Linked DNA regions of Methylibium petroleiphilum PM1. The protein of the gene in region 1 interacts with the protein of each later gene in a pairwise test. Links are inferred from orthologs where the notes say so. Each region holds a gene or a part of one and is shown in the gene's direction. Other genes may lie near its edges.

Region 1 (3,119 bases):
CGGCGGTCTACGGCGCCACCACGCTGGCCGAGATCGACGCGGCCCTGCTGCGCCGCGCGGGCGAGGCCGGGTTCGGATTGGCGAGCTTCCAGAGCAACCACGAGGGCGCACTGGTCGATCGGGTACAGGAGGCGCGCAGCGACGGCACCCGCTTCATCCTGATCAACCCGGCCGCCTTCACGCACACCAGCGTCGCGTTGCGCGATGCGCTCGCCGCGGTGGCCCTGCCCTTCATCGAGGTGCACCTGTCGAACGTGCACCGCCGCGAGGCCTTCCGTCACCATTCCTATTTCTCGGAGTTGGCCGAAGGAGTGATCGTCGGTCTGGGCGCCAGCGGCTACCGCCTGGCGCTGGAGTTCGCGCTCGAACGGCTCGACGGCACACACAACTGAGCGGTGGCCCTGCCGCGGTACACCGCCGCGCAGGCCCGGTTTGAAGAAACCATAACGACATTCGTTGGAGAGAGAAATCCATGGACCTGCGCAAACTGAAGACGCTGATCGACCTGGTGTCGGAGTCCAACGTCTCCGAACTGGAGATCACCGAGGCCGACGGCAAGGTGCGCATCGTCAAGAGCGCGCCGGTGGCGACGGTTGTGGCCGCGCCGGTGGCGGCGCCCGTGGCCCCCCCCGCGGTCGCGGCGGTCGCCGCCGCGCCGGCACCGGCGGCGGCTGCGCCGGAGCCCGCCGCGCCGACCGGACACAGCGTGAAGTCACCGATGGTCGGCACCTTCTACCGCTCGTCGAGCCCGGGCGCCAAGGCCTTCGCCGAGGTCGGCCAGGAGATCAAGGAAGGCGAGCCGATCTGCATCATCGAGGCGATGAAGATCATGAACGAGATCGAGGCCGACAAGTCGGGCACGGTCACCAAGATCCTCTGCGAGAACGGGCAGGCGGTCGAGTTCGGGCAGCCGCTGTTCATCATCGAGTGAGGCAGAGCACTCGATGTTCAAGAAGATCCTGATCGCCAACCGAGGCGAGATCGCCCTCCGCATCCAGAGAGCCTGCCGCGAGCTCGGCGTGCGCGCCGTCATCGTCTACTCGGAGGCCGACCGCGACGCCAAGTACGTGAAGCTCGCCGACGAGGCGGTCTGCATCGGCCCGCCGGCCTCGGCGCAGAGCTATCTCAACATGCCGGCCATCATCGCCGCCGCCGAGGTGACGGATGCCGAGGCCATCCACCCCGGCTACGGCTTCCTCAGTGAGAACGCCGACTTCGCCGAGCGCGTGCAACAGAGCGGCTTCACCTTCATCGGCCCGACGCCGGAGTCGATCCGCGTGATGGGCGACAAGGTGGCTGCCAAGCAGGCCATGATCAAGTCGGGCGTGCCCACGGTGCCGGGCGCCGAGGGCGCGTTGCCGGACGACCCGAAGGAGATCATCCGCCAGGCGCGCGCGATCGGCTACCCGGTCATCATCAAGGCCGCCGGTGGTGGCGGCGGACGCGGCATGCGGGTGGTGCACACCGAGGCGGCGCTGATCCACGCGGTGCAGACGACGCGCGCCGAGGCCGGCGCGGCCTTCGGCAACCCGACCGTCTACATGGAGAAGTTCCTCGAGAATCCGCGCCACATCGAGATCCAGGTGCTGGCCGACACCCACCGCAACGCGGTGTGGCTGGGCGAGCGCGACTGCTCGATGCAGCGTCGCCACCAGAAGATCATCGAGGAAGCTCCGGCGCCCGGCATCCCGCGGCGCGTGATCGAGCGCATCGGCGAACGCTGCGTCGCCGCCTGCAAGAAGATCGGCTATCGGGGCGCCGGTACCTTCGAGTTCCTGTACGAAAACGGCGAGTTCTACTTCATCGAGATGAACACCCGCGTGCAGGTCGAGCACCCGGTGACCGAGCTCGTGACCGGCGTCGACATCGTGCAGATGCAGATCAAGATCGCCGCCGGCGAGAAGCTTCCGTTCACGCAACGCCAGATCGAGATGCGGGGCCACGCGATCGAGTGCCGCATCAACGCCGAGGACCCTTACAAGTTCACGCCGTCACCGGGCCGCATCACGATGTGGCATCCGCCGGGCGGCCCCGGCGTGCGGGTCGATTCGCACGCATACACCAACTACTTCGTGCCGCCGAACTACGACTCGATGATCGGCAAGATCATCACTCACGGCGACACCCGCGAGCAGGCCTTGGCCCGCATGCGCACGGCGCTGCTGGAGACGGTGATCGAAGGGATCCAGACCAACACGCCGCTGCACCGCGAGTTGGTGGTCGACGCGAAATTCGTCGAGGGCGGCACGAGCATCCATTACCTCGAAGGCTGGATGGCCCAGCGCAAGCGCTGACGTGGCAGACACGAGCATGTTCGAGCTGGTGCTGCTCGCCCGCGAGGAGCAGGTCGAGTCAGTGTCGGACGCGCTGATGGAACTCGAAGCGCTGAGCATCTCGGTCGAAGACGCGGACGCCGACACACCGTCCGAGCAGGCGTTGTTCGGTGAACCCGACATGCCTGCACCGAAGGCCGGTTGGCAGCGCTCGACGCTGCGCGCCCTGTTTCCGGACGAGTCCAGCGCGACCGATGCGGCGACGCTGTTGCTGGCTCAGGAGTGGGCGGCCGATCTACAGGTGCACTCGCTGCAGCCGGTGCCCGAACAGGACTGGGTGCGATTGACGCAGTCGCAGTTCGCGCCGGTCGAGATCACGCCGACCTTCTGGATCGTGCCGTCATGGCATGAGGCGCCGGCCGCGGCGACGCAGGTGATACGGCTCGACCCTGGCCTCGCCTTCGGCACCGGCACGCATCCGACGACGCGCATGTGTCTGCGCTGGATCGCCACGCACGAGGCTGCGGTGCGCGGCCGGCGCGTTCTCGACTATGGCTGCGGCTCGGGCATCCTTGCCATCGGTGCCGCACTGTTCGGGGCCGCGCCGATCGACGCGGTCGACATCGACCCGGCGGCGATCCAGTCGACTCGGGACAACGCACATGCCAATGGCGTGACGCTCGAAGCCGGGCTGCCCGAACGCGCCGGCAGCCCGTCGGCCGCCTATCCGCTGGTGCTGGCCAACATCCTGGCCACACCGTTGAAGCTGCTGGCACCGCTGCTCAGCGCCCATGTCGCCGCGGGCGGCCACCTCGTGCTGGCCGGCATCCTGGAGCGCCAGGCCGC
Region 2 (2,928 bases), 280 kb from region 1 along the record:
TGGCAAATACAAGGCACGGCCGACGATCCCTATCGCCGCGTCGACGTGCAAGTCACATGGGCCGACCGCAGCGGCGACACGCGCCAGACCTTCGTCAGGCTGGGCTCGCTGATCGCACGCGCGGAACCTGCCGACGGCGGCAGCCTGGGCCTGCCCCGGGTCGACGTCGCCGCACTGCTGCGTCCGAAAGGCCGGGCGCTCGACATCCCGATCGAGGCCGAGCGACTGACCGGCGCGAACCGCGGCCGCAGCGTTCTGCGCTGGCAGGGTGCCAGCGGCGGCTTCCTGGTGTTCGACGACAGCTCCGGCGCGGTGATCGCGCAATGCACGACGGCGCCGGACGACCACACCGACATCGCGGCCACCTGTACCCCACTGCAGGCACTGCTGCTGCGCGGCGATCTGTCGGGCTCCTGGGCCGCCGCCGTGACTGGGCTCTCCTTCAGCGCCACGCAGCATCTGCTGGCGGTGCCCGACTGTCATGTGGCCGACGCCGTCAGCCACAACGACGGTCGGCCCATCGCCGGCGTGCGCTCCTATGCCTGCCTGATGCGTGCGGGCGATCACGACACCGATCCGGGCACGCCACGCGCCTGGTCGGGACAGTCCCGCATCGCGCCCGAGCCCGCCGGCACGCAGGTCGTGTGCCGCTACACCACTGCGCCCTCGACGACGCGCAACGAGGAGCATCCGGCCCTCTACAGTCTCGTGACTCGATCCCTTCACCACCAGAACTTCCTGCTGCTGGACACCGGGGCCTGCCCGGCCGGGACCGCGCCGCACCAGCCGTGAAACCGAACGCGAGTGACGCCGGCTCTGCGTCACCCTGCCGGCCTCGCGTATCGTCGAGGGCGTGAAGCTCACCCCCTCCGAATCCTGGGCGCTCGCGCTGCGCAACGCCAACGAAGCCATCGGCCTGTCCGATCCCAACCCCCGGGTCGGCTGCGTCATCACCGCCCCCGACGGTCGCCTGCTGGCCAGTGGACACACGCAGCGCGCCGGCTCGGCGCACGCCGAGGTGTCGGCACTGCGTGCGGCGCAGGCCGCGGGCCACACGGTGCGCGGCGGCACCGCCTGGGTCACGCTCGAGCCCTGCTCGCACCACGGCCGCACCCCGCCCTGCTGCGATGCGCTGGTCGAGGCCGGCGTGGCCCACGTGATGGTGGCGCTGCAGGACCCGAATCCGCTGGTCGCCGGTCACGGCATCGGCCGGCTGCGGGCGGCCGGCATCGACGTGACGGTGCTGGCGCCCGGCGACCCGGTTGCAATCGCCGCGCGCGAGCTGAATATCGGCTTCCTCTCCCGCATGCTGCGCCAGCGGCCGTGGGTGCGCCTGAAGATCGCCGCGTCGCTCGACGGACGCACGGCACTCGACAACGGCCTGAGCCAGTGGATCACCGGCGATGCCGCCCGCACCGACGGCCACGCCTACCGCAAGCGGGCCGGGGCGGTGCTCACCGGCATCGGCACCGTGATCGACGACGACCCGCGGCTCGACGTGCGGCTCGTCGACACCGTGCTGCAGCCGTGCCGGGTCGTCGTCGACTCCAAGCTCGACATCGCGCTCGACGCCCGCATCCTCTCGCCACCGGGCGAGCGGCTGGTCTACACGGCCAGTGCACTGGCCCGCCATGCGGCGCCGAAGGTCCGTGAACTGGCCGAACAGGGCGTGTCGGTGCTGGCCTGTGCCAACGCCGACGGCAAGGTCGATCTGGGCGCGATGCTCGACGACCTGGCGCGGCGCGAGATCAACGAACTGCATGTCGAGGCGGGCAGCAAGCTCAGCGGCTCCTTCGTGCGGGCGGGCCTGGTCGACGAGTTCCTCGTCTACCTGGCGCCGCTGATGCTCGGTGCGGGTCGCGAGATGGCGCGCTTCGGTCCGCTCACTGCACTGACCGAGGGCCTGGCGCTCGAGTTCGTCAGTGTCGAGCGCGTCGGGGCTGATCTGCGCCTGATCGCCCGGCCGCCGGGCCGTGCCGATTTCTGAGCGTCGGCCCGAAGCTGCGCTTGCCCCCGCCGCAGCGGCAGGGCTGCGACGCTGAGACAATCGGAGCCATGTTCACCGGCATCATCAGCGGCCTGGGCCGCCTCAGCAAGGTCGCGCCGCTCGGCGCCGACCCGTCCCACGGCAAGCGCCTCACCATCGCCACGCCGCCGGGCTACCTGGCCGACGTGCAGTTGGGCGACAGCATCGCGCTCAACGGCGCCTGCATGACCGTCACGGCCTTCGACGCGGAGGCGGACTGGTTCACGGTCGACATCTCGGCGGAAAGCCTGGACAAGACGGCCGGCCTCGCCGACCCCGGACCGCTCAACCTCGAGAAGGCTCTGCGCGCCAGCGACCGGCTCGGCGGACACCTGGTATCGGGCCACGTCGACGGCGTCGGCACGGTGACGAAATTCGCGCCGGTCGGCGAATCCTGGGAGCTTTGCATCGCTGCGCCGCAGGCGCTGGGCCGCTACCTCGCCTACAAGGGCTCGATCACCGTCAACGGCGTGAGCCTCACGGTCAACCGCGTCACCGACCACGCCGAGACCACCGAACTCGGCATCAACCTGATCCCGCACACGCTGGAACACACGACGCTCGGCACGCTGAGCGTCGGCGCCCGCGTCAACCTCGAGATCGACCTGATCGCGCGCTACGTCGAGCGCATGCTCGGCAGTCGCTGACGCCGCCGCGCGCCGGCAATTCCCCCGCGCCGAGGCGACGCGCTCCCGCCCGCGCCGCTCCGACCCGCCACCTACAATCCCGCCATGGCCCTTTCCCCTGTTCCCGAGCTGATCGCCGAGCTCGCCGCCGGCCGCATGGTCATCCTGGTCGACGAGGAAGATCGCGAGAACGAGGGCGACCTCGTGATGGCCGCCGAGCACGTCACGCCCGAAGCCATCAACTTCATGGCGCGCTACGGCCGCGGCCTGATCTGC
Region 3 (3,148 bases), 2.2 Mb from region 1 along the record:
TTCGGGAACAGCATGCCGAAAGCCAGCAGCAGGCCGAACAGGCCGCCCGAGGCGCCAACGGTCGGGTAGGGCGAGTTGAGCAGCCAGGCCACCAGCAACTGCGCCACGGCCGCGGCGAGCACGCTGGCGCCGTAGAACTGCACGAAGCGCTTCGTGCCCCACAGGCGCTCCAGCTCCGCGCCGAACATCCACAGGCCCAGCATGTTGAAGAACAGATGGCCGATGCCACCGTGCAGGAAGGCGTAGCTCGCCACCTGCCAAGGCATGAAACCGCCACCCAGCGGCCACAGCGCGAACAGCCGCGTGAACCACATGCCGAGGAACTGGTCGAGGCAGAACACCGCGACGTTGATCAGGATCAGGGCCTGGGTGATTGGGGGCAGGGGAGGCATGTGGCGCGGGTGGATCGGCCGCAGCGCGGCTGCCGGAGCGTGGGTGAGGGTGGGGGTGGTGCCTCGGGTCGGACTCGAACCGACACTCATTGCTGAACGGGATTTTGAGTCCCGCGCGTCTACCGATTTCGCCACCGAGGCAAGCGTGCTGCAGTGTAAGCGAGGCTGGCCGACCGCAGGCCCAGAGCCCTGCTCGCCGAATCGCCGCGAGAGCACTGTCCGGGCGCCCATGACGGGACGGGGGAAAACTACCGAGAAGCTTGCCACGCTCGTACTCATTTCAAGCCCCCCCAAGTCGCCAGAGCCTTCCCAGCAGGTGTCTTGAGAGCAAGAATTGCGTCATGAAGAAGCTGTCTCGTTGGATCGCTACTGCATCCTTCCTCGCGGTCAGTTTGGTGGCCTGTGGTCAGAACGCGGTTTTCGTCGATCGGGAGGTACGCGAGCACGTGGAGGCCGATGCCGCCGCGCGTGCCGCAAAAGCCTCGACGCCGATCGCGACAGACGACGCGCGCCTAGACCCGTTGACGGCTTCGGGTAGCTGACGGGCGCCTAAGGCACTGCACCGGCAGATGTCGCTGCCGTGGGTTGCAGTGTGGGCTCGAGGTGCTGAGCTACTGCCTATGCCGGAGTCGCCTGTGAGTTCATGGCATTCGCTGGCGGGCTTACGGTGTGATTCGACGCTGCCACAATGCGCGCAGGAAGGTGCCGCATGCCCAGTTATCTGACCGTCGAAGACACGATCGGCCGAACCCCGCTGGTTCGCCTGGTGCGCCTGCCGGGCGCCGAGAACGAGCGGCGCGGCAACGTGATCCTCGGCAAGCTCGAGGGCAACAACCCCGCGGGGTCGGTGAAGGACCGGCCGGCCATCAGCATGATCCGCCGCGCCGAGGAGCGTGGCGAGATCAAGCCGGGCGACACCTTGATCGAGGCCACCTCGGGCAACACCGGCATCGCGCTGGCGATGGCGGCGGCGATCCGAGGCTACCGCATGCTGCTGATCATGCCGGAGGACCTGTCGATCGAGCGGGCGCAGTCGATGCGTGCCTTCGGCGCGGAACTGGTGCTGACGCCCAAGGCCGGCGGCATGGAGTACGCGCGCGACCTGGCGGAGCGCCTGCAACGCGAGGGCAAGGGCCGCGTGCTCGACCAGTTCGCCAATGCCGACAACCCGCGCATCCATGTCGAGACCACCGGCCCCGAGATCTGGGACGACACCGAAGGGCAGATCACGCACTTCGTCAGCGCGATGGGGACCACCGGCACGATCACCGGCGTGTCGACCTACCTGAAGTCGAGGAACCCCGGCGTGCGCATCATCGGCGCGCAGCCCAGCGAAGGCTCGCGGATCCCCGGCATCCGCAAGTGGCCTGAGGCCTATCTGCCAAAGATCTACGAGCCCAGCCGTGTCGACGAGACCATCAACGTCAGCCAGTCCGATGCCGAGGACATGGCGCGCCGGCTGGCGCGCGAGGAGGGTCTGTTCGCTGGCATCTCGGCCGCCGGGGCGCTGTGGGCGGCGTTGGAGGTGGCCAGGACGGTCGAGAACGCGACCATCGTGTTCATCGTCTGCGACCGTGGCGACCGCTACCTGTCGACCGGGGTCTTCCCGGCCTGAGCCGCCGATGTCGCATGCGTTCCGCTTCTGCCCGAGCTGTGCCGCCGCGCTCGAATGGATCGTCGCGGCCGAGGATGGCGGCGACAAGTCCCGGCTACGCTGTCCCCAGTGCGCCTGGACGCACTGGAACAACCCGACGCCGGTGCTGGCCGCGGTGCTGGAATGCGAGGACCGCGACGGACGCCTGCTGCTGGCGCGCAACGCGGCCTGGGCGGGCAGGAACTTCGGCCTGATCACCGGCTTCATGGAGGCCGGCGAGACCCCTCAGGAGGGCATCGCGCGCGAGGTGCTGGAAGAGACCGCGCTGCGGGCGAGCCAGATCGCGCTGATCGGTGTCTATGATTTCCAGCGCATGAACCAGCTCATCGTGGCCTACCACGTGAAGGCGCGCGGCGAGATCGTGCTGTCGCCGGAGCTGGTGGAGTACCGACTGTTCGAGCCGGCGGAGGTGAAGTGCTGGACCGCCGGCACCGGGTTCGCGCTGGCCGACTGGCAGCGCACCCGCGGCATCGAGCCGCAGTGGATCGAATGGGGCCGGGCGTCGGCCTAGAATCGTTGCAACAGGGGATATCGATGGAAGTGAACAAGGAACTCGACACCCGCGGTCTGAACTGCCCGCTGCCGATCCTGAAGGCGAAGAAGGCACTGGCCGACATGAGCAGCGGCCAGACGCTGAAGGTGGTCGCCACCGACCCCGGCTCGGTGCGCGATTTCCAGGCCTTTGCCCGCCAGACCGGCAACGAGCTGGTCGACCAGCAGACCGAGGGCCAGGAGTTCATCCACTGGTTGCGGAGGCGCTGAGCTGAGCCAGCCCGCGCAAGAAAGCCGCCCTCGGGCGGCTTTTTCATGGGGTGCGGCCGCGCTCCGGGTCAGAGCGCCAGCGTCTTCAGGTACTCGCGCACGCTGGCGCCGATCTGCGGGTGGGCCATGCCGAGCTCGATGTTGGCCTGCAGGAAGCCTTCCTTGCTGCCGCAGTCGTAGCGCTTGCCCTCGTAGGTGTAGGCGAACACCTTCTGGCGGCGCAACAGGCCGGCAATGCCGTCGGTCAGCTGGATCTCACCCCCCACGCCGCGCGGCTGGTTGCGGATCTCGGTGAAGACGTCGGGCATCAGGATGTAGCGCCCGGCCACGCCCAGCCGCG

Evidence for each region.
Region 2: the proteins of accC (region 1) and ribD interact in binary tests that used the Escherichia coli proteins (3 or more experiments, as listed by UniProt). The link is inferred for Methylibium petroleiphilum PM1 from one-to-one orthologs.
Region 3: the proteins of accC (region 1) and cysM interact in binary tests that used the Escherichia coli proteins (3 or more experiments, as listed by UniProt). The link is inferred for Methylibium petroleiphilum PM1 from one-to-one orthologs.

Annotation. Positions count from the first base shown.
Region 1 is NC_008825.1:3,408,247-3,411,365, forward strand. What follows is about bases 153-3,119. They hold accC (acetyl-CoA carboxylase biotin carboxylase subunit), read left to right. Parts: upstream 153-944; coding sequence 945-2,294; downstream 2,295-3,119. Other genes in these bases: aroQ (type II 3-dehydroquinate dehydratase), read left to right, coding at 153-392; accB (acetyl-CoA carboxylase biotin carboxyl carrier protein), read left to right, coding at 473-931; prmA (50S ribosomal protein L11 methyltransferase), read left to right, coding at 2,311-3,119. Also shown: more of aroQ, read left to right, coding at 1-152. UniProt on the Escherichia coli protein: This protein is a component of the acetyl coenzyme A carboxylase complex; first, biotin carboxylase catalyzes the carboxylation of the carrier protein and then the transcarboxylase transfers the carboxyl group to form malonyl-CoA.
Region 2 is NC_008825.1:3,128,272-3,131,199, forward strand. Bases 145-2,920 are described here. They hold ribD (bifunctional diaminohydroxyphosphoribosylaminopyrimidine deaminase/5-amino-6-(5-phosphoribosylamino)uracil reductase RibD), read left to right. Parts: upstream 145-853; coding sequence 854-1,987; downstream 1,988-2,920. Other genes in these bases: MPE_RS22825 (type IV pilus modification PilV family protein), read left to right, coding at 145-792; MPE_RS14860 (riboflavin synthase), read left to right, coding at 2,056-2,673; ribBA (bifunctional 3,4-dihydroxy-2-butanone-4-phosphate synthase/GTP cyclohydrolase II), read left to right, coding at 2,758-2,920. Outside these bases: more of MPE_RS22825, read left to right, coding at 1-144; more of ribBA, read left to right, coding at 2,921-2,928. UniProt on the Escherichia coli protein: Converts 2,5-diamino-6-(ribosylamino)-4(3h)-pyrimidinone 5'-phosphate into 5-amino-6-(ribosylamino)-2,4(1h,3h)-pyrimidinedione 5'-phosphate.
Region 3 is NC_008825.1:1,208,098-1,211,245, forward strand. Bases 59-3,054 are described here. They hold cysM (cysteine synthase CysM), read left to right. Parts: upstream 59-1,101; coding sequence 1,102-2,007; downstream 2,008-3,054. Other genes in these bases: MPE_RS05665 (rhomboid family intramembrane serine protease), read right to left, coding at 59-392; MPE_RS05675 (hypothetical protein), read left to right, coding at 734-934; MPE_RS05685 (NUDIX domain-containing protein), read left to right, coding at 2,015-2,557; MPE_RS05690 (sulfurtransferase TusA family protein), read left to right, coding at 2,581-2,808; galU (UTP--glucose-1-phosphate uridylyltransferase GalU), read right to left, coding at 2,877-3,054. In the rest of the region: more of MPE_RS05665, read right to left, coding at 1-58; more of galU, read right to left, coding at 3,055-3,148. UniProt on the Escherichia coli protein: Two cysteine synthase enzymes are found. Both catalyze the same reaction. Cysteine synthase B can also use thiosulfate in place of sulfide to give cysteine thiosulfonate as a product.